Regions from separate parts of the Streptomyces sp. NPDC053493 genome, predicted to be linked through region 3. Evidence: riboswitches for the same ligand, from Rfam matches in the RefSeq annotation. Region 3 holds a riboswitch; each other region holds the start of a gene.
What was found. Region 3 has a riboswitch for cyclic di-AMP ahead of ACIGO8_RS10770 (transglycosylase SLT domain-containing protein). Riboswitches for the same ligand answer to the same signal wherever they lie in the genome.

Region 1 (9,745 bases), on a different contig from region 3:
GGCGGTCGGCTCGGTCCACGCCGTCCCACAGGTTGTCGTACCAGGGGCGGTCCGTCGCGCCCTGGTCGGTGCGGGGCCGCTGCTCCGCGTCGGGGTCGTTCACGGTGAAGCCGGTCTCGCCGGGCATCACGTAGTGCAGGTGCTCGCGGGCCAGCCGGCGCACATAGGCCGGGTCCCGGAGGCGGGCCTTCTCGTCCCGCAGCTCCTCGACCCGGCGGGCGGCCTCGGCGGCCTTGCGCTCCTGGTCGGCGATCTCGCCCTGCTGGGAGACGTACTGCCGCATGGGATAGGCGAGCGCCACCACGAGCGAGCAGACGACCAGGGCCAGGAAGGCCGCGCGGCCGGTGAGCCGGGAGCGGCGGGCCTGGCGGCGGGTCTGGGAGCGGTAGACACGGGCGGCGGTCTGCTCGCCGAGCAGCCTGATCCGGGTCGCGGTGGAGAACCGGTCCCGGTCCTTCACGGCCATGTCGTCCGCCTCCCCTTCGTGGCCTCGCGCTGTCGGCCCTGTTCACACGTACGTCCCCGCACACGGTACGGGACCGAGTGCGGGGACGTACGGATCAGAGCTGTGTCAGCCCGGTGATCGGATCAGCCCTTGAAGCGCGGGAAGGCGCTGCGGCCGGCGTAGACCGCGGCGTCGTCGAGGATCTCCTCGATGCGCAGGAGCTGGTTGTACTTGGCGACGCGCTCGGAGCGGGCCGGGGCGCCGGTCTTGATCTGGCCGCAGTTGGTGGCGACGGCGAGGTCGGCGATGGTGACGTCCTCGGTCTCGCCGGAGCGGTGGGACATCATGCACTTGAAGCCGTTGCGCTGGGCGAGCTCGACGGCGTCCAGGGTCTCGGTCAGCGAGCCGATCTGGTTGACCTTGACCAGGAGGGCGTTCGCGGTGCCCTCCTCGATGCCGCGGGCGAGGCGCTCGGGGTTGGTGACGAACAGGTCGTCGCCGACGAGCTGCACCTTGGTGCCGAGCTTGTCGGTGATGACCTTCCAGCCGGCCCAGTCGTCCTCGAACAGCGGGTCCTCGATGGAGACCAGCGGGTACGCGGAGACGAGCTCCTCGTAGTACTCGGTCATCTCGGCGGCCGAGCGGGACTTGCCCTCGAACTCGTAGGAGCCGTCCTTGTAGAACTCGGAGGCGGCGACGTCGAGCGCGAGCGCGATGTCCTTGCCGGGCACGTAGCCGGCCTGCTTGATCGCCTCGAGGATGAGGTCGAGGGCCTCGCGGTTGGAGCCGAGGTTCGGGGCGAAGCCGCCCTCGTCGCCGAGGCCGGTGGACAGGCCCTTGTCCTTCAGGACCTTCTTGAGGGTGTGGTAGACCTCGGTGCCCCAGCGCAGGGCCTCGGAGAAGGACTCCGCGCCGATCGGCGCGATCATGAACTCCTGGATGTCCACGTTGGAGTCGGCGTGCGAGCCGCCGTTGAGGATGTTCATCATCGGAACGGGCAGCAGGTGCGCGTTCGGGCCGCCCAGGTAGCGGAAGAGCGGGAGGTCGCTGGCCTCGGAGGCGGCGTGCGCGACGGCGAGGGAGACGCCGAGGATGGCGTTGGCGCCGAGCGAGGACTTGTCCGGGGTGGCGTCCAGGTCGAACATCGCCTGGTCGATCAAGCGCTGCTCGGTGGCGTCGTAGCCGACGAGCTCCGGGCCGATCTGCTCGATGACGGCGAGAACGGCCTTCTCCACGCCCTTGCCCTGGTAACGGTTGGGGTCACCGTCGCGAAGCTCGAGGGCCTCGAACGCACCGGTGGAGGCACCGGACGGGACGGCAGCACGGCCGGTGCTGCCGTCGTCGAGGCCGACCTCGACCTCGACCGTGGGGTTGCCTCGGGAGTCCAGGATTTCCCGGGCTACGACGACGTCGATGGACGGCACGAGCATCTCCTTCTGGGATGTGACGCTGGTTGTGACGCATGCGGCAAGGTCTCGTTCGCCTTGCGACAAGAGCCTAACCGGCCCGGGGGCTCCGACCGGCCGGGCGCCCGCCCGCTGGGACGAAAAAGGACCCGAGGGCATGCATCTCGGGACGAAAGACCCGGTTACCAATCAGTAGATTCCGGTCGTAAGAAACCGGTCCGGAGCAGCTGCTCCGGACCGGTTCCTTCCACTCACCGCGGGGTCTGCCGCCGGCCGGCGCCGGCGGGCGGTACTACTTCAGGTGGAGCTGCTGACCCGGGTAGATGAGGTCGGCGTCCTGGACGATGTCCTTGTTGAGCTCGAAGAGCTTCTGCCAGCCGCCCTTGACGCCGTGCGCCTGGGCGATCTTGCTGAGGGTGTCGCCGGAGACGACCTTGTACTCGCCGTCGCCCTTCTTGACCTTCTTGCCGGTCGGGGTGGTGACAGTCTGCTTCGAGGCGGCGCTCTTGGGAGCGGTGCGCTTCTCGCTGCGGGTGGTCGGCTGCTCGGTGGAGCGCTTCGGGGTGGTCTTCGGGGCGGCCGGCTTGGGGGCGGCGGCCGTGGCGGAGCCACCGTCGTAGGAGGCGCCGGACAGGCCCACGCCGCAGCTCGGCCAGGCACCCTTGCCCTGGCTCGCGAGGACCTTCTCGGCGACCGCGATCTGCTGGGACTTGGAGGCCTGGTCGGCGGTCGGGGCGTAGGCGGTGCCGCCGTACGCGGCCCAGGTGGAGGCCGAGAACTGCAGGCCGCCGTAGTAGCCGTTGCCCGTGTTGATGGACCAGTTGCCGCCGGACTCGCACTGGGCGACGGCGTCCCACTCGGCGCTGGTGGCGGCCGAGGCGGTGCCGGCGGCCATCAGCGGGGCCGCGACGGCGACGCCGGCGGCACCGGCCAGCGCGAGGGCGCGGGCGGCCTTGGAGGAACGACGGTGTTTGCCCTTGCCGGAAAGCAGCATGGAGGTTCTCCTCACCGACGCCTACGAGGTGAGCTGTCGGGTTCGGGCCTGTGAGTTGCCCGGCCGCGTGACCTAGCACGCGGCTTCACCCCAAGCCGATCGTCGGCCGTCTGTCTCAACGGCCGGGGCCGGCGCTTACCTTGGGTCCCCCGCTCCTGCCTTCGGCGCTTGCGCGACGACTGTTCCCGTCGGTCGGCGGCAGGATTCGGCGGACCGGTCGACGGGGCCCGCGGTGGCGAGCGGTCCTGACCGTAGACACAGACCCGGGGGAAGTTCAAAGACCATCAACCCGGAAAAATCGCCCCTACTTGCGCCCCGTCAGGGTGTGTTTGCGCAGGTGAGGGGCGATTCGGACAAACTTTGCGGACGTGACACGCCAGTTCGGGAAGAGAGACCCATGTCTCACTTGCACAGAACGGACATTCAGGGCCGGTTCGCCGTCCTGACTAGGCGTCGGACCCGGCCGTCCCGAGGTTCAGTTCCAGGCTCTGACCAGGGAGGATGAGGTCGGGATCGGTGCCGACCGTCTTCTTGTTGTGGTCGTAGAGGGCGGTCCAGCCGCCGAGCAGGCCGTTCTCCTCCGCAATGCCCGAAAGACTGTCACCCGGCTTGACGGTGTATTCGTCCGCCTTGTCCGAGGTGCCCGTATTTCCGGCCGGCGCGCCGTCGGTCGGAGCGGCGTGACGTCCCGATTCGGGCGTGGTGTCCGTTGCGCCCGGTTCTTCTGTCGCGGCGTCACCCCGGTGCTTGCCGGTGCCGGGCGTCGTCGACTCCGGCGCACCGGGCGTAACGGATGCGTCCGGCGTGACGGGCGTACCGGGCGCGGCGGGAGAGGTGGGGCTCGTGGGCGCCTGGGGCGCGGTCGTCGCCTGGCCGGGCGTGACGGTGGATCCGGCCGAGGGCGCCGTGCCCGGCGCGGACGGGGTGGCCGGGGTCGCGGGCGTGGCCGGCGTGGTCACCGGCGCCGAGGGCGCCGCGGAGGTCGCACCGGATCCGGCCGGCAGGCCGTCGGTGCGGTTCGACTCCGGAAGCGGTCCCGTGGACTCCTTGGGCGCGGCGCCCGGGCCCGGGTCGACGCCCGGCGCCTTGCCGTCCTTCTTCAGGCCGGCGATCGGGGCGCAGGTGGCCCACTGGGTGTCGCCGGCGGCGAAGGCCTTCTCGGCGACGGCGATCTGCTGGGCGCGGCTGGCGAGGTCCGCGCTCGGGGCGTAGGCGAGGCCGCCGTGGCGCTCCCAGCCCTCCTGGGTGAACTGCAGGCCGCCGTAGAGGCCGTTGCCGAAGTTGGCGCTCCAGGCGCCGCCCGACTCGCACTCGGCGACCCGGTCCCATGTCGCCGCGTCTGCTGCGGAGGCCGACCCGGTGGCGAGCAGCGGCAGCGCCATGGCCGAGCCGGTGACCCCCGCCGCGACGACGAGTGCGGGGGCCTGGCGGGGTCTGCGGTGACGTCCGTTCCCGGAGCGCATGCGGAGTGCCTTTCGCGTGACTGCTGAGACTGCGGGTGAACGTAGCGGCATTCGAACGCGCGTCACAAGTCGATGCAGCAGAGATCACGCGAAGATCACATTTCTGACGGAGCGTCAATTTTCTTCGGTGCGACGCTCCGGGGCGAACTCCACCGGAAGGGTACGAAGGCCGCGCATGATGAGCCCGCCGCGCCAGCGCAGTTCCGCCGGATCGGCCCCAAGTCGCAGGTCCGGCAGGCGTTTCAGCAGCGTCGCCAGCGCCGTCTGCCCCTCCAGCCGGGCCAGCGGCGCGCCCAGGCAGTAGTGGATGCCGTGCCCGTAGCCGAGGTGCTGGTTGTCGCGCCGCGCCAGGTCCAGGGTGTCCGGCTCCGCGAACCGCGCGGGATCGCGGTCCGCGGCCGCCAGCACCACTAGGACCGGGTCGCCGGCCCGGATCTCCTGCCCGCCGACGGTCAGGTCCTCGGTGGCGAACCGCCAGGTCGCCAGCTCCACCGGCCCGTCGTACCGCAGCAGCTCCTCGACACCGGTCTCCAGCAGGCCCGTGTCGCCCGCGGCGAGCGCGTCCTGGAGGCGGCGGCGCTGCTCCGGGTGGCGCAGCAGCGCGTAGACGCCGTTGCCGATCAGGTTCACGGTCGTCTCGAAGCCGGCGAAGAGAAGGATGAAGGCCATCGCGACGACCTCGTTCTCGGTCAGGTGCTCGCCGTGGTCCGAGGCCCGGATGAGCCCGGAGATCAGGTCGTCGTCCCCTTCGTGCCGCAGGCCCTCCCGCTTCTTGTGGATGAGCTCGGCGAGATAGCCGCGCATCTTCTTCACCGACCGCGCCACCCCGCCGCGCGGTCCGCCGCCGTGCCGGATCATCATCCCGGCCCAGTCCCGGAAGTCGTCCTGGTCCTCGCGCGGCACGCCCAGCAGGTCGCAGATGGCGTAGATCGGCAGCGGGAACGCGAACTCGTGGATCAGGTCCGCCTCGCCGCGCTCCGCGAAGCCGTCGATCAGCCGGTCGGTCAGCTCCTGCACCCGCGGCGCGAACTCCGCGACCCGGCGCGGCGTGAACGCCTTCGACACCAGCCGGCGCAGCCGGGTGTGGTCCGGCGGGTCGATGTTGAGCAGATGCGTCATCAGCTCGGCCTTGCGCTCGCCCGGGATCCCCGTCCTGCCCCTGGCGTGCGCCGGCTCGTCGTGGTGCGCCGGGTTCTTCGAGAGCCGCTGGTCCGCCAGCGCCTGCCGCGCGTCCGCGTACCGCGTCACCAGCCACGCCTCCACCCCGCTCGGCAGCGTGGCCCTGTGCACGGGCGCGTGCTCCCTCAGCCAGGCGTACGCCGGATACGGATCGGTGGCGAACTCCCAGGTGAACAGCTCGGGCGCGGGAGGTACGGAGGGGTTTCCTGGGGTGGTGCTCACCTTCCGACCGTACAACTGTCAGTGCCGGTGTGTAGCGTCCAGCCCCTCGACAGCACACAGGGAGAAAGGGATCTTCATGAACACGGACACCGTGATCTCCGCGGACGGCACGGCCATCGCCTACGAGCGTCAGGGCTCCGGTCCGGCCGTCGTCCTCGTCGGAGGGGCCTTCATGACCCGCCACGACTCGGCCGCGCTGGCCGGGCTGCTCGCCGGGCACTTCACCGTGATCACCTACGACCGCCGGGGCCGCGGCGACAGCGGCGACACCGCCCCGTACGACGTGCGGCGCGAGATCGAGGACCTCGACGCGCTCCTCCAGGGCCCGGCCGGCGGGTCGGCGATGCTCTTCGGGATGTCGTCCGGCGCCGTCCTCGCCCTGGAGGCCACCGCCCGTGGCAGCGCCGTCTCCCGCCTCGCGCTGTACGAGCCGCCGTTCGTCACCGACGACAGCCGTCCGCCGCTGCCCGCCGACTACGTGGAGCGGCTGACCGCCCTCGTCGAGCGCAAGGAGTACGGCGAGGCCGTCGCCCTCTTCATGACGGCCGCCGTCGCCCTGCCCGACGAGGTCGTCGCCGGCATGCGCCAGGCCCCGTTCTGGCCCGCCATGGAGGCCGTCGCTCCCACCCTTTCCTACGACGGGCGGATCATGGGCGACACCATGTCCGGCCGGCCCCTGCCCGTCGAGCGCTGGGCGGCCGTCACGGTGCCCGTCCTCGTCGGCAGCGGCGACGCCGGCGCGCCGCACATGCTCACCGGCGCCCGCGAACTCGCCGCCGCCGGCGACAACTTCACCCTGCGGGTCTTCCCCGGCGAGGAGCACACCATCGCGCCGGACGTCCTCGCCCCGGCCCTCGCCGACTTCTTCCGGGCCGGGGAGGCGTGAGCACGGGCCGGGCGTCCCGCGCGGGAAGTACCGCGTCCGCCCTGTGAGACGGCGGCCGGTGGCTTAGATTCACCGCGTGGATGCCGAGTTGCTCAGAAGCACCTTCGCGGTCGTCGAGAGACGGGCGGAGCACGCCGTCGCGTTCTTCTACTCCCATCTCTTCTGGCACAACCCGGGCCTGCGCGAGCTCTTCCCCGAGGACATGGCACCGCAGCGCGACCGGATCTTCGCCGCGCTCACCCACGTCGTGACCCGTCTGGAGGAGCCGGGCCTGGCTACCTACCTCGGCGAACTCGGCCGTGACCACCGCAAGTTCCTGGCGGCGCCCGCGCTCTACACCGCGGTCGGCGTCAGCCTGCTCGCCGCCTTCGGGCACGTGGCCGGCGCCGCCTGGACCGTGGAGGCGGAGAAGGCGTGGACCGAGGCCTACGGGCGCGTCGCCGACCTGATGCAGGCGGGCGCCGAGGAGTCCGCGGCCGAGGGCCAGCCCGCCTGGTGGGACGCCGACGTCGTCCGGCACGAGCGGTACGGCCACGACCTGACCCTGCTCACCCTCCGGCCCCGCTGCCCCTACCCGTACCTCCCCGGCCAGTACGTGAGCGTCAGCTCGCTGCACGTGCCACGGGTCTGGCGCACCTACTCGCTCGCCAACGCGCCCCGCCCCGACGGCACCCTCGACCTGCACGTCAGCCGGATCGAGGGCGGGCTGATGAGCACCGCGCTCACCGACCTGCTCCGGCCCGGCGAGACGCTACGGCTCAGCACGCCGGGCGGCGCGCTCACCGCCCGCACCCCGCCCGGCAAGCCCCGCACCTACATCGCCGCCGGCACCGGCTGGGCGCCGGTGCGGGCCCTGCTCGAAGAGGCCGCCGAGGACGAGCCCGGACTGGAGGGACGGCTCTTCGTCGTCGCCCGCGCCAAGCAGTACCTGTACGGGCGGGCCGACGCCGAGCGGCTGACCGAACGGATACCCGGGCTGCACGTCACCTACATCACCGCCGCGCCCCAGCGGCCCCGCGACCAGGCCACCGAACGGCTCCTCCAGGCGCTGCGGGCCGCCGTCTGCTGGCCCGCCCACGACGTCTATCTCGCGGGCCCGCCCGCCTTCCTCACCGAGGTCGCCGAGGAGCTGGCGGAACTCGGCGCCGACCCGGACCGGATCTTCCACGACCGGCTGCCGGCCGTCGGCCGCTTCACCCGCCGCCCCGGCACCCGCGCCGAGTGGCTGATCGAACCGCCGCAGCTGCACTGGCACAATCCCGAGGCCCGCGCCCCGCGCGAGCCCTGAAAAACGTCAGGCCTCGTCCGGCTCCCCGGCCTCGTAGGGCTCCTCGGCATCGTCCGGCTCCCCGGACTCCTCCTGCTCCCCGGGCTTCCCGGGCTTCTCGGGCAGGCCCTCCGCCGCGCGGATCGCGTCCCGGTACAGCCGCCCCGCCGCCCGCAGCGCCGCCTCCGGGTCGACCCCGGCGGCCTCCGCGCGTACGGCCAGGGCGAGCAGCTCGTCACCGATCCCGCCCCCGGCCGGCAGCGCCACGTCGAGCCCGGCGGTGCGCACCCGGCCGGCCAGCTTCGCCGCGAGCGCGAGGCCCGGCTGCCCCAGCGGCACACCGTCGGTCACGGACTCCCGCCGCTTCTCCACGGCCTTGGTCCGCAGCCAGTGCTCCTTGACCTCCTCCGGCGTCCGCGCGGTCGCGTCACCGAAGACGTGCGGATGGCGGTGGACGAGCTTCTCCACGATCGTCCCGGCCACGTCGTCCACGGAGAACGGCTCCTGCGCGTCCTCCTGCGCGATCCGCGCGTGGAACACGACCTGGAGCAGCACGTCGCCGAGCTCCTCGCGCAGCGCCTCCCGGTCGCCGTCCTCGATCGCCTCGACCAGCTCGTAGGCCTCCTCGATGCCGTACTTCGCGAGGCCCTCGTGCGTCTGCCGCGAGGACCACGGGCACTCGCGCCGGATGCGGTCCATCACCTGCACGAGGTCGAGGAGCCGGGCGCCCGGCAGGTCGTAGGAGCCGGGCAGCAGCTCCAGGTCGGGCATGGTGACGCGGCCGGAGCCGGCCATCCGCGCCAGCCCGTCGGTCAGCTGCCGGTCGCCCTCGCCGGACGGCAGCACGAGGACCGTCCGGCCGCCGGCGCACGCCTCGACCAGCTCCTCGGCGGACGGCCGCAGGAGCTCGACGGCGACCCCGGCCTCGCGCAGGTACGGCAGCTGCGGATGGCCGGCGTCGGGACACAGCACCCGGTCGGCGTCGTGCAGCGCCTGCCAGGCGGGCCAGGACAGCAGTCCGGGCGCGACGCGGTGGCTGGCGGTGAGCAGGACGATTCGGCCGGGGCCGGCGCCGGGGGTGTCGGTAGTCACCCCTCGACGATACGTCGTGGTCAGGCCCCGGCCGCCGGGGCCTTGCTGATCTGCCGCACCCACGGAGCGGTGTAGGTCGCCAGCTGGATCTTCTCGCTGTCCCAGGCCCCGTAGCGCGGGTTGACGTCGATCTTCAGCGCCTTGGACGCCCGGCTGAAGGCCTCGGTCAGCTTCTTCTGGCCCTCGGGGCCGTCGGTGACGCCCAGCTTCGCCGCGATCTTGTTCATCAGGACGGCCCGCCGGGCGACGTCGTCGATGCGGTCGGGCGCCACGCCCTGCTGCTGGAGCAGCACGGCGGCCAGCTGCTCCTCGCCGCCGCTCTGGCGGGCGAAGTCGGCGCGGGTCCTCTGGATCTCGGCGCGGGTCGCGTCCACGCCGTTGTCGGCGGCGACCCGGTCGACCACCCGGTCGAAGATCATGCCGTGCAGCTTCTGCCGGCTGAGGTCGCCGGTCTCCCTGATCAGCTGCGCGGCCTGCGGCGAGGCCTGCTGCGCGGCCCGCACGTCCGCGACCTGGGCCTGCAGACTGGACACCTCGATCCGCTGCCCGCCGACGACGGCCGCCGCGCCCGGGTGGGCGTCGCTGCCGCAGGCGGTGAGCAACGGAGCCGCGGCGAGCAGCGCGGCGGCGGAGACGGAGAGCGCGGTGCGGCGGTGCAAAGGAGCCTCCCGGCGTGGGTCGTGCGTCAGTGGGACGACCGTGCGGTGATCGATGTTAGGCAGTCGCCGTGGCCCGGGCCACTACTTGGAAGCGACTGTTTCGGTCAACGACGCGCGTGTTCGGCTGGTGTC
Region 2 (9,745 bases), on a different contig from region 3:
AGGCCACCACCTCGGTGGAACGGGCGCCGGACGGCCGGCTGTTCAACTCGCTGCGGGTGCGCCGCTATCGCACCGAGGCGGAGGTCGCCGCGCTCGTGGACGCCCTGGCACCCGACGGGCTGCACGTCGAGCGCTGGCTGCCCAAGGCCGCCCAGGACGGCCGGGCCGCCGATCTGCGGGTGGTGGTGATCGGCGGGCGCGCCACCCACGCCGTGGTCCGCACCAGCCGCTCGCCCCTGACCAATCTCCATCTGGGCGGCGCCCGGGGCGATCTGACCGCGGCCCAGGAGGCCGTGGCGGCGGCCGGCGGCCGCTGGTCGGACGCGCTGGACGTCTGCGAGCGGGCCGCGGCCGCCTTCCCCGGCACCCGCTGCGTCGGTGTCGACCTGCTGCCCACGGCGGGCTGGCGGCGCTTCGCCGTCGGCGAGGTCAACGCCTTCGGCGACCTGCTGCCGGGTCTCACCGGCCTGCCGGGCAGCGGCGCCGAGGGCCAGGACACCTACGCGGCGCAGGTCGCCGACCTCGTCCGCGTCACCGCCGCCGGCCGCCCGCACCGGAGCACCTCCCGCACCACAGGAACGAGCACACCGTGAACCCGCCGCCCACGCCCCCGAGCCGGACCTCGGTCCCGGACCCTGCCATACCACCGGCCGCGCCGGCGCCCGCACCCGCGCCGGCGTCCGCGCCCGCACCCGCACCCGCACCTGCACCTGCGCCGGCGCTCGACATGAACGAGATCGTCGGCAGCCACGACCTGCTCCTGGTCACCCTCGACACCCTGCGCTACGACGTGGCCGCCGAGCTCGCCGCCGAGGGCCGCATCCCGAACCTGGCCCGGCATCTGCCCGGCGGCGTCTGGGAGCGGCGGCACGCGCCGGGCAGCTTCACCTACGCCTCCCACCAGGCGCTCTTCGCGGGCTTCCTGCCGACGCCGGCGACGCCGGGCCCGCATCCGCGGCTCTTCGCCGCCCGCTTCGCGGGCAGCGAGACCACGGCCGAGGGCACCTACGTCTTCCACGACACGCCCGACCTCGTCTCGGCCCTCGCGCACGAGGGCTATCGCACGGTCTGCGTCGGCGGCGTCGGCTTCTTCAACCGGCAGCCGCCGCTGGGCACGGTGCTGCCCGGGCTCTTCCAGGAGAGTCACTGGGAGCCGTCCTTCGGCGTCACGTCGCCGACGTCCTTCGAGTCCCAGGTGGACCGCGCCGAGCAGGTCGTGGCCGGGCTCCCGACCGACCGCCGGCTCTTCCTCTTCGTCAACGTCTCGGCCCTGCACCAGCCCAACTGGTTCCACCTGCCGGGCGCGACGCGCGAGGCCGGCGACACCCGGGCCACCCACGCCGCGGCCCTGGAGTACGTGGACCGGCACATCGGCCGGCTCTTCGCCGCGATGAGCAGCCGCCGCGACTGCTTCGCGATCGTCTGCTCCGACCACGGCACGGCCTACGGCGAGGACGGCTTCACCGGCCACCGGCTCGGCCACGAGAGCGTGTGGACGGTGCCGTACGCGCAGTTCGTCCTGCCCGGCCCCGGACGGGAGGCCGCCGCGTGAGCACCGGAACCGAGCCCGCGTCGGTGGCCGCGGCGGAGGCCCCGACCGTGACGGACGCCGCCAGCGCGACGCAGACCCCGCGCCCGTACCGGAGTTACGTCTACGCCTACCCGCACAAGACCGCGTACCGCCCGCTGCCCGAGCGGCCGCCGCTCGCCGCGCTCTGGGCGGACGAACCGAAGGACGCGCTGTCCCTCTACGCCCACATACCGTTCTGCGAGGTCCGCTGCGGCTTCTGCAACCTCTTCACCCGGATCGGCGCCCCGGACGGGCTGACCACGCGCTATCTCGACGCGCTCGACCGGCAGGCCGCGGCCGTGCGGGAGGCGCTCGGCGACGCGGCGCCGGTCCGGTTCGCGACGGCGGCCTTCGGCGGCGGCACGCCCACCTTCCTCACGGCGGCCGAGCTGGAGCGCCTGTGCGACATCGCCGAGCGGCGCACGGGAGTGGACCTGCGGGCGGTGCCGCTCTCGGTCGAGACCTCGCCGGCCACGGCGACCGCCGACCGGCTCGCGGTGCTCGCCGAGCGGGGCGCGACCCGGCTGAGCATCGGCGTGCAGAGCTTCGTCGAGGCGGAGGCCAGGGCCGCGGTGCGCCCGCAGCGCCGGGCGGACGTCGAGACGGCCCTCGGCCGCATCCGCGACACCGGCGTCCCGGTCCTCAACATCGACCTCATCTACGGCATCGACGGCCAGACCGAGGACTCCTGGCGCCGCTCGCTGGACGCCGCGCTCGCCTGGCGGCCCGAGGAGCTCTACCTCTACCCGTTGTACGTGCGCCCGCTCACCGGCCTCGGCCGGGTCCAGGACGCGACCGCGGCCGATCCCGCCTGGGACGAACAGCGGCTGCGGCTCTACCGGCACGGCCGCGACCACCTCCTCGCCCACGGCTACACCCAGGTGTCGATGCGGATGTTCCGCCGCACCGACGCGCCGCCGCTGGGCCCCGACGACCACGCCTGCCAGACGGACGGCATGATCGGCCTGGGCTGCGGAGCCCGCTCGTACACCTCGCGGCTGCACTACTCCTTCGACTACGCGGTCGGGATGCCCGAGATCCGCTCGATCATCGACGCCTACACGGAGACGGCCGACTTCTCCCGGGCGGAGGTCGGCCGCCGGGTCGACGGCGACGAGGCGCGCCGGCGGCATCTGCTGCAGTCGCTGCTCCAGGCCGAGGGCATGCCGCTGGCGGACTACGCGAGCCGCTTCGGCACCTCGCCGTTCGAGGACTTCGCGGCCGAGCTGTCCCGGTTCGAGCGGCTGGGCTGGCTGGACACCGACGCGCCCGCCGGGCTGCTGCGGCTCTCCGCCGAGGGCCTGGCCCACTCGGACGGCCTCGGACCGGAGCTGTTCTCACCAGCGGTGCGGGCGGCGATGGCCGCGTACGAGGCGAAGTAGAGGGAGCGCGCCGGCATGGATCTGACCCTGCTCTACCGTGGGCCGCTCGCCTCCTGCGACTACGACTGTCCCTACTGCCCGTTCGCCAAGCGGCGCGACAGCCGTGAGCGGCTGCGGGCCGACCGGGCGGCTCTGGAGCGCTTCACCGGCTGGGCGGCCGGGCAGGGCGGCGACCGGCTGCGGATCCTGTTCACGCCGTGGGGCGAGGGCCTGGTGCGGTCCTGGTACCGGCGGGCCCTGGTGGACCTCTCCCGGCTGCCGCACGTGGAGCGGGTGGCGATCCAGACGAACCTGAGCTGCCGCACCGAGTGGCTGGAGGAGGCGGACCTCGGCACGCTGGCGCTGTGGTGCACGTACCACCCGGGGCAGACGCCGTACGAGCGGTTCCTCGGCAAGTGCCGTGAGCTGGCCGCCCGGGGCGTCCGCTTCAGCGTGGGCGTCGTCGGTCTGCCCGAGCACCTGGAGCACGCGCGGCGGCTGCGTGCCGAGCTGCCGGACCACGTCTATCTGTGGGTGAACGCGGCCGAGGGCCACGGCTACCGGGACGAGGAGGCCGAGGCCTGGACGGCGCTCGACCCGCTCTTCCCGTACAGCCGTCATCCGCACCCTTCGGCGGGACTGCCTTGCCGCACCGGCGAGTCGGTCGTCTCGGTGGACGGCGACGGGACGGTGCGGCGCTGCCACTTCGTCAAGGCGGAGCTGGGCAACCTCTACGACGGTTCGTACCGCGCCACGCTGCGGCCGCGGGCGTGCCCGCTGGCCGTGTGCGACTGCCACATCGGCTACGTCCACCTGGAGACGCTGCCGCTGTACGACGTGTTCGCCGGCGGCGTCCTGGAACGGATCCCGGCCGCCGTCCGCCCGGCGGACACGCACGCGCGCTAGCGGCCGGCACGACGCCGCCCGAGGCGGCCGCCCGACCGACGCGGCGGCCGCCCCGGCGGCGGCGCCCCGGCTACAGCGGCAGCAGGTCGGGGCGCTTGGCCTCGACGTGGTCGCCGGAGCTCTCGCCGCGCAGCCGGCGCCCGATCCACGGCACCAGGTACTCCTTGGCCCAGTGGATGTCGTCCTTGCGGACCTCCAGGGCGCCGCGCGGCGGCTGCGGCGGCCAGGGCTGCTCCGGGTCGGCCGGCACGGGCAGGCCGAGCACCTGGGCGGCACGCAGCGCGACCCGGGTGTGGCCCTCGGGCGACAGGTGGAGCCGGTCGTCGTCCCAGGCGCGGCGGTCCTGGACGGACTTGAGCGACCACAGGTCGAGCACGGGGCAGCCGTAGCGGTCGGCGACGGCCCGGACGTGTCCGTTGTAGGTGGCGATCTTGCCGCGCAGGTGCTTGAGCAGGGTGACGTCGCGGGTGTCGAAGCCGGTGGTCACCATCACCGTGCCCACGGCGGAGGTGAGTTCGGCGACGGCGCGCTCGAAGCGCTCGGCGACGTCGTCGGGGTCGGTGCCGGGGCGGATGATGTCGTTGCCGCCGGCGCAGAAGGTCACCAGGTCCGGGGCGAGTTCCTTCGCCCTCGGGACCTGTTCCGCGACGATCTGGTCCAGGAGGCGCCCCCGTACGGCGAGATTGGCGTACCGGAAGCCCTCGTGCTCCGGCAGCTGGTCGGCGAGCAGGACCGCGAACCGGTCCGCCCAGCCGACGTAGGCCCCGTCGGGGCCGGGGTCTCCGACGCCCTCGGTGAAGCTGTCACCGATCGCCGCGTACGACCCGAATGCGTTCTTGTCTCGTGATCTCGAATCGTCTGCCACGGGAGCACATCATTCCCTCCGCCGTGTGACCTACGCGACCGTAAGGAGGGGTTGACGCCGGGTGACATATGCCACCGATAAAGATTCTCCCAAGCCGGAATACGCGGAGGCCCGGCACGCAGGTGCCGGGCCTCCGCGACGTGACGCGACGTCAGATGTGTGGTGTGACGTGACGTCAGATGCTCACGCCGTGCTGGCGCAGGGCGGCCAGCGGGTCGATGTCGGAGCCGTACTCCGGCCCGGTGCGCATCTCGAAGTGCAGGTGCGGGCCGGTGACGTTGCCGGTCGCGCCGGACAGGCCGATCTGCTGGCCGCCGGTCACGGTCTGGCCGGCGGAGACGGAGATCGAGGAGAGGTGGGCGTACTGCGAGAAGGTGCCGTCCGCGTGCTGGATGACGACCTGGTTGCCGTACGCACCGCCGTCGCCGGCCGAGTAGACGGTGCCGGGGCCGACCGCGTGGACGGTGGTCCCGGTGGAGGCGATGAAGTCGACACCGGTGTGGTAGCCGGAGGACCACATCGAGCCCGAGGCGCGGTACGGGGTAGAGATGCCGCCGCTGACCGGGGCGACCCAGCCGGAGGAGGAGGTGGTGGCCGCCGAGGAGGACGACGAAGAGGAGGAGGCGGAGGCCTCGGAGGAGGTGCTCGCGGCCGGGGCCGACGGGCGCTCGGCGCCGCGGGAGGCGCGGGCGGCGGCGTCGCCGGAGCCCTGCGCGTGGCTCTTGGCGGCCTTCGGCGCGTGGTCCGCCTTGGCGTGGTGCTTGCCGCCGAGGGTGAGCTTCATGCCGGGCAGGATCAGCGAGGGGTCGTCGCCGATGACCTGGCGGTTGTCGCGGTAGAGCTTGTGCCAGCCGCCGGCCAGGTGGTGCTCGGTGGCGATCTTGGACAGGTAGTCGCCGCGGACGACGGTGTACGTCTTCGCGGCGGCCGGGGCCTTGGCGGGAGCGGCGGCGGGGACCGCGGCGGCGACGGCCTGCTGCGGCAGGGCGGCCGGGGCGGCCTGCGCGCCGGTCGCGCCGATGAGCGGCAGGGCGACGACGGCGCCTCCGGCGCCGGCGGCGACGAACCCGCGGGTGATCGGGTTGGCCTTGGGACGGCGGTGCTTACCCTTCGCGGGCATGGCGAATTCCTCTCCGTCGCCTGCGAGGTGAGCTGTCGGGTTCGGACTGGAGATGTCCGGCCGCGCTCTCGCGCGACTTCACCCCGAGCCGTCCTTCGTCTTCTTCGAGGGATCGGCAAAGTACCTGGGTCCCCCGCTCCTGCCTGATACGGGTCGGTGCGGATTCTCCGGTCGGCGGCAGGATTAGGCGGTCCGTCCGGATTGAGCGCGACGCTAGACGAGCCGGGACGACGTAAACAAGCCATTGGTTCCCGTGGATAGCGGATCTCTTGTCCTCCGGCCGGAATTCCGGTGACCCTCCGTGGATGACGGCCTCTCGAATTCCCCTTGGCAAAGGGAATTTGAAAAAGACGATCAGCCACGGTCCGTCACGGTTATGACGCTGCTCACGCCCCGATTCCCATCTCGCCTTCAATCAGGGCGGGTTATACCCAACCATCCAATTCGGACAGATCACCCATTCCCGCTCGAGGGGCTGCGGGCGAGGTCGCGGACCCTCGATGATTGCCCCAGGAACCGATCTCGACAGCAGGAGCAACCGTGACGCAGATGACGACCGAGCCCGAGCTCACCGGCGTACGCAACTTCCGCGACCTGGGCGGACTGCCGACCGTGGACGGCCGGACCGTGCGTCCCGGACGGCTCTTCCGCAGCGGCCACCTGGCCCACGCCACGGCCGAGGACGCCGCCTTCCTCGCGACCCTGGGTCTGCACACGGTCTTCGACTTCCGCAACGAGGCCGACCGGCGCATCGAAGGACCGGACGTGGATCTTCCGGGCGTACGGAACGTGAACATCCCGCTCAACGACCCGGCCGACGGCAAGGAGTTCTGGAAGCTGGTGCGCTCGGGCGACCTGGCGCAGCTGCGCGGCATCCTGGGCGAGGGCAAGGCCGCGGCCAGAATGTCGGATTCGTACCGGAAGATGATTGTCGAGCGGACCGCCGAGCACGGCCGGATCCTGCACGCGATGGCCGAGGAGAGCGTCCCGGCCCTGATGCACTGCGCGGCCGGAAAGGACCGCGCCGGCGTGGCCATCGCGATCTCCCTGCTCGCCGTCGGCGTGGAGCGCGAGGCGATCGAGGCGGACTACGTGAAGTCCAACGCCCCGCACCGCCGCTACAAGGTGCAGCGCAGCTCCACCGCCCCGGACGCCATGTCGCCGGAGGTGATGGAGCTGCTGAGCCCGCTCTTCGACGCGCGGGTGGAGTATCTGCGGGCCGCCTTCGAGACGATGGAGCAGACCTGGGGCTCGGTCGACGCCTATCTCGCGGAGGGGCTGCGGCTCGCCCCGGAGACCCGCGAGCTGCTGCGGGAGCGGCTGCTCGCCGGCGCCTGAGGCCGCGCGCGACTGCCGTGCGGCGGGCGCGTCACCGCCGCCCCGGCGGACGGTTCGCTACTGGTTCTGCCCGCCCAGCATGAAGAGCAGGTAGAGGAAGCCGGCGAAGAGGTGCCCGGCGACCAGATAGGCGAAGAGGCGGAGCACCAGCCCCTTGGGGAACTTGCCGGCGCCGCGCTCCTCGCCGGTGACCGGTGCGGACTTCTCGGACATGTCGGTCCTTTCTGAGGTCGGGAGTCAGCGTCGGTGCGGCGTCCCGTCGCCGAGGCACAGCTCGGCGGCGGGGCTCTGCATCAGCGTGTGGACGAACAGCAGCTCGGCGCCGCCGCGGGTGGCCGCGCCGATGCGGTGCGGGGTGAGCGAGTCGAAGTGCGCGCTGTCCCCGGGATCGAGGACGTGCACGGCGTCGCCGAGCGCGAGCCGGACCCGGCCGTCGAGGACGTGGAGCCACTCCTCGCCGGCGTGGACCCGCACGATGTCGGCGCTGGTGGCGTACGGCACGTGGACGCGCAGGGCCTGCATGGCCCGGCCCGGGCCGCCGGCCGGGCGGTAGATCCAGCCGTCGGCCTCGACGGCCTCGGCCCGGCCGCCCCGGATCACCGGGTCGCGCTCGGGCGGCAGCTCGCCGAGCAGCTCGGAGACCGTCGTACCGTAGATACGGGCGAGGGCCAGCAGCATCGGCAGCGACGGCTGCCGGTTGCCCGTCTCCAGACGGGACAGGTGCGCCGGCGAGAGTCCGGCCCGCTGGGCGGCGGCCTCCAGGGTGAGGCCACGGCGGCGGCGCAGGGCCCGCAGCTGCGGGGCGACGTCCGGCAGGACGTCGGTGGCGGCCGCGCCGGCGGCGGCAGGGTCCGGGGCGGAGCCCCCGGGGACGTGGTCCATGCGTCCATTCCGCCAGGATCGTGCCTCTGAGGCAAGTTTCTTGCCTCAGAGGCAAAACCCGTGACCGGATCCGGTCAGCGCTGTGCCACGGCCTGCTTGACCAGCGTCCTGCCGAAGTCCCACATCAGTCCGCCGCCTGCGTGGGCGTCGTCCATCACCGCCGTGAAGGCGGTCACGAAGCGGTCCACGTCCGCCTCGTCGATGATCAGCGGCGGGATCAGCTTGATGACCTCCAGGTGGTCGCCCGACACCTGCGTCAGGATGCGGTGGCGCTGGAGCAGCGGCACCACGACCATCTGCGCGAAGAGTCCCTTGCGGGCCGCCTGGAGCATCGTCCAGCGGCTGCGCAGGCCCAGCGAGGTCGGCCGGCCGAACTCGATGCCGATCATCAGGCCCCGGCCCCGGATCTCGTGCAGCAGCTCGTAGCGCGGCACGAGCTCACGCAGCCGGGAGGCGAGCAGGTCGCCGATCCGGCGGACGTGCGCGACCGTGCCCTCCGACTCCATCACCGAGAGCACGGCGAGCCCGGCCGCCATGGCCTGCGCGTTGGAGCCGAAGCTGGCCGAGTGGACCAGGACCCGGTCCATCGAGGAGTAGACCTTCTTGAAGATCCAGTCCTTGCCGAGGGTGGCGCCGACCGGCACGTAACCACCGGAGAGCGCCTTGGCGACGCAGACCAGGTCAGGCTCGACGCCGTCCTCGTGCTGGTACGCGTAGAAGTCGCCGGTCCGGCCGAGGCCGGTCTGCACCTCGTCGGCGATCAGCAGGGCGCCGTGCCGGTGGAGCAGCTCCTGCGCGGCCCGCAGGAAGCCGGGCGGCGCCTCGTGGACGCCCTTGCCCTGGACGGGCTCGACGACGAAGCCGGCCACGTCGCCCTTGCGCAGCTCCCGCTCCAGCGCGTCGAGGTCGCCGAGGCCGATCGCGGTGTCGGGCAGGAGCGGGGCGAAGCCGTCCCGGAAGCCCTTCTCACCGTTGACGGAGAGCGAGCCGGTGGTCAGGCCGTGGAAGGCGTGGGAGCAGTAGACGATCCTCGGCCGTCCGGTGGCGTAGCGGGCGAACTTGAGGGCGGTCTCCACGGCCTCGGTGCCGCTGTTGCCGAAGAAGACCCGCTCGAGGTGCGGACTGTGGGCGAGCAGCCGCTCGGCGAGCAGCCCGGGCAGCGGCTGGCAGTCGAAGCGGGTGAGGTCGGCGAGCTGGGCGTCGAGGACGTCGTGCAGCGCCTTGCGGACGACCGGGTGGTGCCGGCCGAGCCCCATGACGCCGAAGCCGGCGAGCATGTCGAGGTAGTCGGCGCCGTCGGCGTCGAAGAAGTGGGCGCCCTCGGCCCGCTCGTAGACCTTGTCGAAGCCGATGGTGTGCAGCATGCGCGGGAGCTGGTGGTTGAGGTGGCGGGCGTGCAGCTCGTAGCGCTCGCCACCGCGCTCGGCGAGCAGCGCCCGCAGGTCGAACTCACCGGTCATGACGCGCTCGCTCACCCGTTGTTCCCGGACACGGTCTCGCGGACCGCGCGCAGCGACTCCTTGAGCGAGCCCATGGTGGCGAGGACGGCGGTCGGCTCGTAGCCGCAGTGCGCCATGCAGTTGGCGCAGCGCGGGTCCTTGCCGCGGCCGTACTTGTCCCAGTCCGTCTCTTCGACGAGCTCGCGGTACGTCGGGACGTAGCCGTCACTCATCAGATAGCAGGGGCGCTGCCACCCGAAGAGC
Region 3 (9,745 bases):
CGGCGGGCGGCCGGGGCGGGGGCGCGGCGGGCGGCGGGCGGCGGGCGGCGGGCGGCGTTCAGCGGACCGGCTGCCGGGGCCGTGCCGTCCTCGCGCGCTGGTGGTGGAGGCAGGAGACCACGACGACCAGCGGCCAGAGCGACTGGAGGCACGTCACCAGGCGTTCGGCGACGCCCGCGGCGCCGTGGCGGTCGGTCTCGACGAGGAACCAGAGGGCGGCTCCGCCCATCGACGCGGTCGCCGCGAGCGCGGGCCCGAGGCGCAGGGCCCAGGGTACGGCGCGGCCGCCGCGGACGGCGGCGAGCAGCGGCCACAGCGCGAGCAGCGCGAAGCCCACGGCGGCCACGGAGCCGTGGCGCAGCGATCCTCCGCTGCTGGGTGTCGGGACGAAGGCGACGACCAGGGCCGCCACTCCCCCGGCGGCCAGCGTGACGCGCCCGGCCGGGGCCGCGGCGCGCAGGCCCCAGGCCGTGGCGAGGTGGCAGACGCCGAGGGCGAAGAGCGCTCCGCTCATCACCCAGAAGCCGGCGGCGCCGTAGGCCGCGAGGACGCTGATCGTCTGCCGGACGGCGTCGTAGGACGGCCCCTGCAGCACGGCCGCGGTCGTCCAGCCGCCGACCAGCACCACGGGGGCACAGCCCGCGGGCACGAGGGCCCACCTGGGAACGGGTCGCATCCGCTCACGGTAAGCCGACGACCAAGGCGGGCCGGGTAGCGCGCCCGCCCCGCGTGCCGCGCGCCCGCGGAGCCGTGCCCGGTGGTCCTAGCGGGCGCCGAAGACCTGCGTCCAGTAGGGGCCGCCGGCGGAGTGGATGCCGATGCCGATCTCCTTGAAGGAGCAGTTCAGGATGTTGGCGCGGTGGCCGGGGCTGTTCATCCAGGACTCCATCACCTCGGCCGGCGTGCGCTGGCCCATGGCGATGTTCTCGCCGTAGGTCGACCAGCGGTAGCCGGCGGCGGTGACGCGCTCGCCGGGGCCGTCGCCGTCGGGGTTGGTGTGGTCGAAGAAGTTCCGGGCGGCCATGTCGTCGGAGTGGCCCTGGGCGGCCCGGGTGAGCAGCGCGTTCTCGGTCAGCGGGCCGCAGCCGGCCTGGGCGCGCTCGGAGTTGACCAGGTCGATGACCTGCTGGGCGTCGGAGCCCGGTCCGGATCCGCCGGCCCTGGTGCCCGTGGTCCGCGGGCGGACGGCGGGTGTGGGCGCCGTGGTGCGGGGCGGCGCGGGCTTCGTGGTGGTCGCGGTGGGTGAGGGCGTGGCCGTACGGGTGGGGCGGGCGGAGCGGCTCGCGGTGGGGCTCGGCGAGGCGGTGGTGACGGAGGGCGAGGCGGTGTCCGGCGTCTCGGAGAGCAGGGGCGCGGTGTCGGGGGCCGCGGCGCGTGCCACGTCGGCGGCGTCCGTCTCGGTCTGGTCGGGCCCGTTGATCAGGTGGAGGGTTCCGCCGGCGACGGCCACGACGGCGAGGCCCGCGGCGGCGACGGCCCGGCGACGGCCGCGCTTGCGCTGCTCCTCGCGGCGGCGGGCGCCGCGCCCGGCCGGTGCGGCGGCGTGCCGGGCGCGCGCGGAGCCGGGGCGGGGCGCGGCGGCGCTCGGGGGCGGGGTCGTGGCGGCGAGGGGCCGGGTGGTGGCGGCCAGGCCGAGGAGCGGTCCCGCGCTCTCGCGGACGGCGGCGAGGAGCGCCGTCGTCGGAGGCACGAGCAGCAGGCCGACGAGCAGGCCCTCGGCGGGGACGAGGCCGCTCCGGAGGCCGGCGCAGTGGGCGCAGGCGCGGGCGTGGCGGGCTATGCGCTTGCGCCAGAGCGCGGACGGGCGGCCGTCCCAGGTGCCCAGTTCGGAGTGCAGGGCGGGGCAGGCCGGGTGGGCGGACAGGGCCCGGACGACCACCCGGGCGGACTCGAGGCGTTCCTTCATCCGCTGGACCCGGACCGCGGTGTGCTCCGGGGACAGTTCGAGGGCGGCCGCCACCTCGTGGCGGGTCAGCTGTCCCGCGCACTCCAGCCACCACAGCGAGAGCACGGCGCCGTCCTCGGGCTCCATCCAGCGGGTGGCCTCGGCGGTCTCGCGCCGCTGGCCGGACAGGTGGAGCCGGGCGACCGTGAGGTCGACGAAGTCGGCGCCCGGCTGGGCGAGGTCGCGGGCGTCGTCGAGGCCGCCGGCGGCCCGGTGGCCGGTCTGCTGCCGGTGCCAGTGGGTGCGCAGGGTGTTCATGGCGATGGCGACGAGCCAGGAGCGGAAGCTGTCCGGGGAGCGCAGTCCGCCGAGGCCGTCGAGCGCCCGCAGCATGGTCTCCTGCACGACGTCGTCCACGTCGTGGTGGCCGTTCATCGCCCGGCCCACGATGTTGTAGACGAGCGGGAGGTGGGCGGCGACGAGCCGGTCCCGTGCCGCCGGGTCGCCGCCCTGCGCGGCCCTGACCAGCTCCGTGCCGTCCGGCCCGTGCGTGCCCTGCGCGTCCATGCCCTGCCTCATCCTGACCGTCCTGCCTGTTGCCGATGCCCAACACCTGGGAGATCGCGCCGCGACCACCGGATAACGGAAAACGGCCGGGAATTTTCGAGATCTTTCGAAGGGAGCCGAACCTCACCCCAAGGCTTTCGCACATTGTTGCGACAAGACCGGGCATACGCGGTGGTGCGGGCGCCGGACGGACCGGTGCCAGGCTCACCCGGGAGGTGCCGTCATGGTTCCGCTCCTGATCGTTCTCCTCATCATCCTGGTGCTGTTCGGCGCGGGCTTCGCGCTCGACGTGCTGTGGTACGTCGCGATCGCCGTGCTCGTGCTGTGGCTGCTCGGCTTCCTCTTCCGCAGCGGCAGCGGATCCCGTTGGTACCGGTGGTGACCCGGCGGGAGGCCGGTGCGGCCGCGGGCGCCGTTCAGGAGCCGGCGAAGGGCCAGGACTCGATGTCGCGGTAGCGGATCGGTCCCGGCCCGCGCCCGGCGTTGCTGCCGACCAGGTGCAGCCGCCCGGACGTCCAGCGACGGCCGGAGAACCCGGCCAGCCCGGAGGCCGCCGCGAGGACCTGTGTCAGGTCACCGCGGCGGGCCCGGGCCAGCGTCAGGTGAGGACGCAACGGCCGGTCCTCGAACGGGATGCCGCACGTCTTCACCACGTCGCGGACGTCGGCGGCGAGCAGGTGCAGCCCCTCCACGTCGCCGTCGATCCCGCTCCACAGCACCCGGTCGTCGAAGTGGCCGCTGCCGCGCAGTGCCAGCTCCAGGGGCCGCCGCGCGGCCGCGAGACCGGCGAGCGGCGGCCGCAGCAGGGCGGCGGCCCTGGCCGGGAGCTCGCCGAGGAACGCCAGGGTGATGTGCCAGTCCTCGATGCGGTTCCAGCGCAGCGAGGGAAAGGCGTCCAGGGCGGGGCGCAGGGCCCGCGCCAGTTCGTCCTTGGCGTCGTCGGGCGGGGCGAGGGCGACGAACACGCGGATGGTGGGCGCCGGGGGCTGATCGTTCACGCGGGACTTCGTACCATCCCCGGCCCGCCGCGCTCCGGCCGGCCCCCGGCCGCCGGATCCGTCCGCGCCCCGCCCTGGTCCGGTCACCCGCCCTGGTCCGGTCAGTAGGCGCCGAAGACGTTGTCGATGGAGCCGTAGCGGGCGGCCGCGTAGTTGCAGGCGGCGGTGATGTTGGCGACCGGGTCGTACGGGTCGTTGGCCGTGCCCGCGACGTGGTAGGCCTGGAAGGTCGGGTCGATCACCTGGAGCAGGCCCTTGGACGGGGTGCCGGCGAGGGCGTTGGAGTCCCAGTTGTTGATGGCCAGCGGGTTGCCGGACGACTCGCGCATGACGTTGCGGTAGATGCCGTCGTACGTGCCGGGGATGCCGTTGCGGGCCATGATGTCGAGGGACTCGCGGATCCACCCGTCGAGGTTGTCGGCGTAGCCGGCGGCGCTGGAGGCGGCCACCGCCTGGACGGCGGCGGCCGGGCGGGCGGCCTTGGTCGCCGCGCCCGTGGCGGCCGAACCGGCGCCGGCCGTGCGCGTGGTCTTCGCGTGCGAGGCCTTCGCCGTGGCGCTCTTCGCGTGCGCGGTCTTGGCGTGCGCGGTCTTCGACGGGGTGGCCGAGGCGTGGACGGTGAGCTTCAGACCCGGGTGGATGAGCGCCGGGTCGGCGCCGACGGCGGCGCGGTTGTCGCGGTAGAGCTTCTTCCAGCCGCCCTGCACGGAGTACTTCCGGGCGATCTTGGAAAGCGAGTCGCCGCGGACCACGGAATACTTCACCGGGCCGGCCTTCTTCGCCGTGAGAGCGGCCGCCGCCTTTTCGACTGCGACGATCGTATGCACGTGCTGCGCGGCGGGAGCTCCCTGCGGGGTGACCGCCGCGGCGCCGGTCGCGCCGGCCAGCGGCAGGGCGAGCGCGGCGCTGCCGGTGAGGCCGGCGGCCGCGATCGAGCGGGCGAGCGGGGTGTTCTTGGGGCGGCGGTGCTTACCGTGTCCACGCATGGCGAATTCCTCTCCTTCGCCTGCGAGGTGAGCTGTCGGGTTCGGGCGGGAGATGCCCGGCCGCAGTGCGCGGCTTCACCCCGAGCCGGGCCCGGACGACCGGAGCCGGCGGCAAACCTGGGTCCCCCGCTCCTGCCGGACGTGTGGTGAGTGCGGTGTACCGGTCGGCGGCAGGATTCGGCGTTTCCGTCCGGTTGCCGGGTGACCGTACGCGAATGGGAACGACGAGAACAAGGCCCTAATTAATCAACGCAAATGAATTGATCCGGGAAATGAAAAAGGATCACCGCACCTCCGCGCCACCACCTCCCCAACCCTTTTCCCCGGTCTCGCACTTGACGCCGTGACAGCAACGCCGGGCTCCCATTCCCACCTTGGAAAGGAATAGCGGGACATCACATGCTTTGTCCGATTCTGGGCGTGTGGAAGGTCACGCATTCCGCAGGCATTGCGTGCGGCCGCCGGGCTGTGCTGGAATCCAGCGGAACCTACGGACCGGGATGCTCGTCAGTCCCGGGGCGGCCTCGGGGCGCGGGGCCGGACGGCGGGGGGTGCCGCGTGCGCGGCACCGGACGCCGGGCGTACGGGATCGACGCATCCACGTACCCGCAGGAGCCGCATCATGAGCTACACCTCCACCAGCAAGCACGTCCTCGGCCAGAACCAGTACGGCAAGGCCGAGAACCGGATCGTCACCATCGAGCGCCGCGGCAACGACGGCGCCTGGCACGACATCCGCGACCTCAACGTCTCGGTCGCGCTGCGCGGCGAGTTCCGTGAGGTCCACCTCACCGGCGACAACGGCAACTGCCTGCCGACGGACACCACCAAGAACACGGTCTACGCCTTCGCCAAGGAGCACGGCATCGCCTCGCCCGAGGCCTTCGCGATCCTGCTCGCGAAGCACTTCGTGCACTCCCAGCCGGTGATCCACGAGGCGCAGATCCGCGTCGAGGAGTTCGCCTGGGAGCGGATCTCCGTGCCCACCCGCGCCGAGCAGCACTCCTTCGTCCGCAAGGGCCAGGAGGTGCGCACCGCGCAGGTCACCTACAGCAAGTCCACCGGGCAGCTCCAGGTCGTCTCGGGCCTGAAGGAGCTGACCGTGATGAACTCGACCAACTCCGAGTTCCACGGCTTCGTCAAGGACCGGTACACGACCCTGAAGGAGGCGTACGACCGCATCCTCGCCACCAAGGTGACGGCCCGCTGGGCGCACTCCGCAGTGGCCGCGGGCGACGCCGACTTCGACTGGGACCGCTCGTACGCGAAGGTCAGGCGGCACATGCTGGAGGCGTTCGCGGAGACGTACAGCTACTCGCTCCAGCAGACGCTCAACGCGATGGCGGAGCGGGTCCTCGACCACTGCGCGAGCGTCAACGAGGTGCGGCTCAACCTGCCGAACAAGCACCACTTCCTGGTCGACCTGGAGCCCTTCGGGCTGAAGAACGACAACGAGGTGTACTTCGCCGCGGACCGGATGTACGGCCTCATCGAGGGCACCGTCCACCGCGACGGCGTCACCCCGGTGATCGCCACCAGCGACTGGATCACCGCCTGACACGGCCCTCGCGGTCGCCTGACGCGGGCGTGCGGCGTCAGTCCACCCGGATGGCGAGCAGGCACGCGTCGTCCTCGGGCCCGGCCTGGTCCGGATCGGACAGGATCGTCTCGATCAGCCGCTCCGGCTCGGTGTCGGAGGAGCGCGTCATGGCGTCGGCGAGGCGTTCGATGCCCTTGGTGACGTCCTCGCCGCGGCGCTCCACCATCCCGTCGGTGTACAGCACGAGCAGATCGCCCTGCCGCAGCCGCGTGTCGGTCGTCTCGTAGGCGTAGCCCGGCAGGGCACCGAGCAGAGGGCCGCGCTGCCCGGCGTGCAGCGGCTCCGCCCGGCCGTCGCGCAGCAGGATCGGCGCCGGGTGGCCGGCGTCGGCCCAGCGCAGCACGCGCTCGTCGTCGATGTGCCCGACGATCACGGTGGCGGTCTCGCCGTACGGTTCGCTGCAGACCAGCTCGTTCAGCCAGGTCAGCATCTCGCCCGCCCCGGCGCCGGTCTGGGCGAGGCCGGCGAGCGCGTGGCGCTGCTGGGACATGCGGGCCACGGCGTCGAGACCGTGCCCGGCGGCGTCGCCGATGGCGATCAGGACCAGGCCGTTCGGCAGCAGCCGGCACTTGTACCAGTCGCCGCCCACCGCGCTGTCCGGCTCGGCCGGCCGGTAGGAGGCGGCCACGGTGAGCCCGACGGCCGCGAGCGCCTCGGAGTGCGTCGGCAGCAGCGCCTCGCGCAGCGCGTCGGCGACCCGCCGCTCGGCCTGGGCCTGGCGCCGCAGCCGGTCCGTCTCGCGCTCCGTCTCGGCCAGCCGGCGCCGGCTGCGGATCTGCGGCGTGAGGTCACGGGCGACCAGGTTCACCGCCCACGGCCTGCCGTCGGTGCCGGCGACCGGGCGGCCGAGCAGGTCGAGCGTGCGCACCTCGCCCAGGACCAGGAAGCGGATCCGGGTCCAGGCGGGCTCCTCGCCCGCGAGGACGGAGGTGAGGAACTCGGAGAACGCCGTCAGGTCGTCCGGCAGCAGCGCGTCGCAGAGCTGCTCCAGCGACCAGGGCATCTGGATCTCGGCGTGGAAGATCCGGCTGAGCCCCTCCGACCAGGTCACCTTGCCGGACAACAGGTCCCAGTTGCCCCAGCCGAGCGAGGCCAGGTATTGCGCGTCGATGGTGAGCAGCTCCGTGCGGCTCTGCACCGGGCGCCAGGTGGCGAGCACCTGCTCCCCGCACAGCGCCGCCGAGTAGAGCAGCGGTGCGCGGTGCAGCCGGCCCATCCGCTGCTCGGTGTAGTCCACGTACTGGCCCTCCAGCGGCCCTCCTCCGGCCACGACGTCGCTCAGCGCCGCGAGGAGCCCGCTGCTTGCGGCGCCCGGCCGGGCCTCCAGGAACCGCTGTCCCACCTGCCGGTCCGGGGCCTCCAGCCAGTCCGCGGACCTGATCCGGTTCCCGGCGACGATACGGAAGTCCCGTACGGTCCTGCTCTCCTCGTCCCTGAGCGGTTCAAGGAGCACCGCCGAGGCCGGGATCGCGCTGAGCACCGCGCACGTGCCCGTCGCGCCCGGGTCGTGCGTGCTGCACAGACAGCGTGGCGGCGCGGAGTCGTGCCCCGCGGCGGCGGGTACGGGCGCGAGGAGCTGCACGGGAGAGGTGACCTCGCTGCTCGGTGGTGGCGAGGAGGGCCGCTCCGCCGTGCGCCGGACCGAGGCGCGCAGGGCGGAGACCTCCCGCCCGATCAGGTCCTTCAGCTCGTCCACCGTGTCCGGCAGCGGAAAACTCATGATCGCCTCGCTTCCCGGGCGAGCGGCCCGGTCGTCTCTCCGGCCATCCTTGCGCCGCTGCCCACCGGGTCGCGGATCATGCGCGCGCAGGAGGCGGCGGGTGGGTCAGAAGGTGACCTCGGCGGCGTCCACGACGCGCCCGGCCATGTTCCGCTCGATCATCCGCAGCGCGGCCCGCGCCAGGTCCTCGTGGATGTGGGCGACCGCGTCGCGGGGCACGGTGACGCGCAGGTGCCGGATGTGGGCGTCCAGGGCCGAGTAGAGCACGCACTGCTCGGTGACCTGGCCCGTCAGGACGAGGTCGGTCACGTCGAGCGAGCGCAGCAGGTAGGCGAGCGGTGTCTCGTAGAAGACGGAGTGCCGGGCCTTGACCACGAACAGCGAGTCCTCGTCCGGCCGGACCGGGTCGACGAGCTCGGGATGCCGGCCCGCGAGCGCCATGTCGAGGATCTCGCCGTGGTGGGACCGCCACTGGCCGAAGTTGTCGTTGGCGTACACGACCGGCGCCCCGGCCTCCCGGGCCCGGCCGAGCAGGTCCACGAGCGCGGGCAGCGCCGCCCCCACGGACGGCACGAGGAGTTCCGCGTCCTCGTGCTCGTACGTGTTGAGCATGTCGATCACGACGAGCGCCGCCGTACGAGTCATCGAGCACCGCCTTCCCACGCCGGGCCGTCGCAAGCACCGGCCCCTCCCGGGATACCGCGAACGGGTGCGCGGCGCACGCGGGGCGGGTGAACGGGCGACGAGGTCCGTTTCGGGTGGGGCTGGGTGGTTACACGCGCGGTATGAAGAGCATCTCGCCCGTCCTGCGGTCGGTACTGCCCTCCGGGCAGAAGCCCGGAGTCGTGTTGAAGGTGATGGACCGGTTGGAGAACTCGGCGCGGGCCGACCGGCTGGTGGACGCCGTACGCGGCGCCGTGCAAGCGCTGCCGCTCGGCCCGGCCCGTGACGTGCTGCACGGGCGATGGCTCGGCCATCCGCTGCATCCGCTGCTCGTGCAGTTCCCGATCGGCGCGTGGCTGTCGGCCGCCGTGCTCGACTTCGTGCCCGGCCAGCGCCGCGCCGCGCGGCTGCTGGTCGCCGCGGGGCTCGCCGGGGCGGCTCCCGCGGCGGTCGCGGGCTGGGTGGACTGGGCCGAGATGCGGCGTCCCCAGCTGCGCGTCGGGCTCGTGCACGCCGCGGCCAACGTCACCGGAGTGGTGTGCTACGCCGCGTCCCTGACCGCCCGCTGCCGCGGCGAGCACTGGCGCGGCCGGATGTGGAGCCTCGGCGGTCTCACCGCGATCGGGGTGGGCGGGGCGCTCGGCGGGCACCTCGCCTACCGGCAGGGCGCGGGCGTCAACCACGCCGAGCAGGTCGGCGCGCTCGCGCCGTCCGGCTGGCATCCGGTCGCGGCGCTGGCCGACCTGCCGCCCGGCCGGCCGCGGCGCGCGCACGTCGGCGAGGTGGCCGTGGTGGTCGTGCGGACCGACGAGGACACGGTGCGGGTGCTCGCGGAGCGGTGCAGCCACATGGCCGGTCCGCTCGCCGACGGTGAGGTCGTCGACGGCTGCCTGGTGTGTCCCTGGCACGGCAGCAGGTTCCGCCTCGAGGACGGCTGGAACGTGACGGGCCCGGCCACCGCGCCCCAGCCCGTGTTCCAGACCCGTGTCGTCGACGGCCGGGTGGAGGCCCGCTTCCCCGGCTGACGCGTCTCCCGCCACCCCAGCGCCGGACCACGCCCGGCCCCCGGCATCGGATGCCGCCCGGGGCCGGGCGTGGTGTGCTGGTGGCGAGGGGGCCGAGCGTCACCCAGGAGGAGAAGTCATGGCGGTCTTCGTCCACGCCGTCCTTAACGGAGTCAGCACCGACCAGTACGACGCGCTCAACGCCAAGCTGCAGGGCACACCGGAGATCTTCGAGGGATGCCTCTCGCACGTCTGCGTCCCGACCGACAGCGGTCTGGAGATCTTCGACCTGTGGGAGACCGAGCGGCAGATGAACGCGTTC

Region 1: linked by a shared signal. The riboswitch ahead of ACIGO8_RS29425 (transglycosylase family protein) and the one ahead of ACIGO8_RS10770 (transglycosylase SLT domain-containing protein) in region 3 are both predicted to bind cyclic di-AMP.
Region 2: linked by a shared signal. The riboswitch ahead of ACIGO8_RS08400 (peptidoglycan DD-metalloendopeptidase family protein) and the one ahead of ACIGO8_RS10770 (transglycosylase SLT domain-containing protein) in region 3 are both predicted to bind cyclic di-AMP.

Annotation. Positions count from the first base shown of each region.
Region 1 is NZ_JBITXS010000013.1:50,658-60,402, forward strand. Features, by position in the region: gene ACIGO8_RS29415 (septum formation initiator family protein) at 1-466, opposite strand, end outside; gene eno (phosphopyruvate hydratase) at 589-1,869, opposite strand; gene ACIGO8_RS29425 (transglycosylase family protein) at 2,144-2,845, opposite strand; cyclic di-AMP (ydaO/yuaA leader) riboswitch at 2,849-3,022, opposite strand; gene ACIGO8_RS29430 (transglycosylase family protein) at 3,292-4,308, opposite strand; gene ACIGO8_RS29435 (cytochrome P450) at 4,423-5,709, opposite strand; gene ACIGO8_RS29440 (alpha/beta fold hydrolase) at 5,786-6,595, shown strand; gene ACIGO8_RS29445 (globin domain-containing protein) at 6,672-7,883, shown strand; gene ACIGO8_RS29450 (nucleoside triphosphate pyrophosphohydrolase) at 7,890-8,954, opposite strand; gene ACIGO8_RS29455 (SurA N-terminal domain-containing protein) at 8,975-9,613, opposite strand; gene ACIGO8_RS29460 (GtrA family protein) at 9,695-9,745, opposite strand, start outside.
Region 2 is NZ_JBITXS010000002.1:593,678-603,422, forward strand. Features, by position in the region: gene ACIGO8_RS08375 (STM4014 family protein) at 1-593, shown strand, start outside; gene ACIGO8_RS08380 (STM4013/SEN3800 family hydrolase) at 728-1,552, shown strand; gene ACIGO8_RS08385 (STM4012 family radical SAM protein) at 1,600-2,952, shown strand; gene ACIGO8_RS08390 (STM4011 family radical SAM protein) at 2,968-3,837, shown strand; gene ACIGO8_RS08395 (SGNH/GDSL hydrolase family protein) at 3,908-4,702, opposite strand; gene ACIGO8_RS08400 (peptidoglycan DD-metalloendopeptidase family protein) at 4,878-5,822, opposite strand; cyclic di-AMP (ydaO/yuaA leader) riboswitch at 5,827-5,991, opposite strand; gene ACIGO8_RS08405 (tyrosine-protein phosphatase) at 6,372-7,160, shown strand; gene ACIGO8_RS08410 (DUF6126 family protein) at 7,218-7,373, opposite strand; gene ACIGO8_RS08415 (helix-turn-helix domain-containing protein) at 7,398-8,042, opposite strand; gene ACIGO8_RS08420 (aspartate aminotransferase family protein) at 8,117-9,502, opposite strand; gene hpnH (adenosyl-hopene transferase HpnH) at 9,514-9,745, opposite strand, start outside.
Region 3 is NZ_JBITXS010000003.1:135,088-144,832, reverse strand. Features, by position in the region: gene ACIGO8_RS10790 (DUF998 domain-containing protein) at 59-676, opposite strand; gene ACIGO8_RS10785 (sigma-70 family RNA polymerase sigma factor) at 764-2,452, opposite strand; gene ACIGO8_RS10780 (hydrophobic protein) at 2,676-2,834, shown strand; gene thpR (RNA 2',3'-cyclic phosphodiesterase) at 2,869-3,450, opposite strand; gene ACIGO8_RS10770 (transglycosylase SLT domain-containing protein) at 3,552-4,436, opposite strand; cyclic di-AMP (ydaO/yuaA leader) riboswitch at 4,441-4,629, opposite strand; gene pucL (factor-independent urate hydroxylase) at 5,059-5,994, shown strand; gene ACIGO8_RS10760 (PP2C family protein-serine/threonine phosphatase) at 6,032-7,756, opposite strand; gene ACIGO8_RS10755 (isochorismatase family cysteine hydrolase) at 7,862-8,401, opposite strand; gene ACIGO8_RS10750 (Rieske 2Fe-2S domain-containing protein) at 8,542-9,444, shown strand; gene ACIGO8_RS10745 (hypothetical protein) at 9,563-9,745, shown strand, end outside.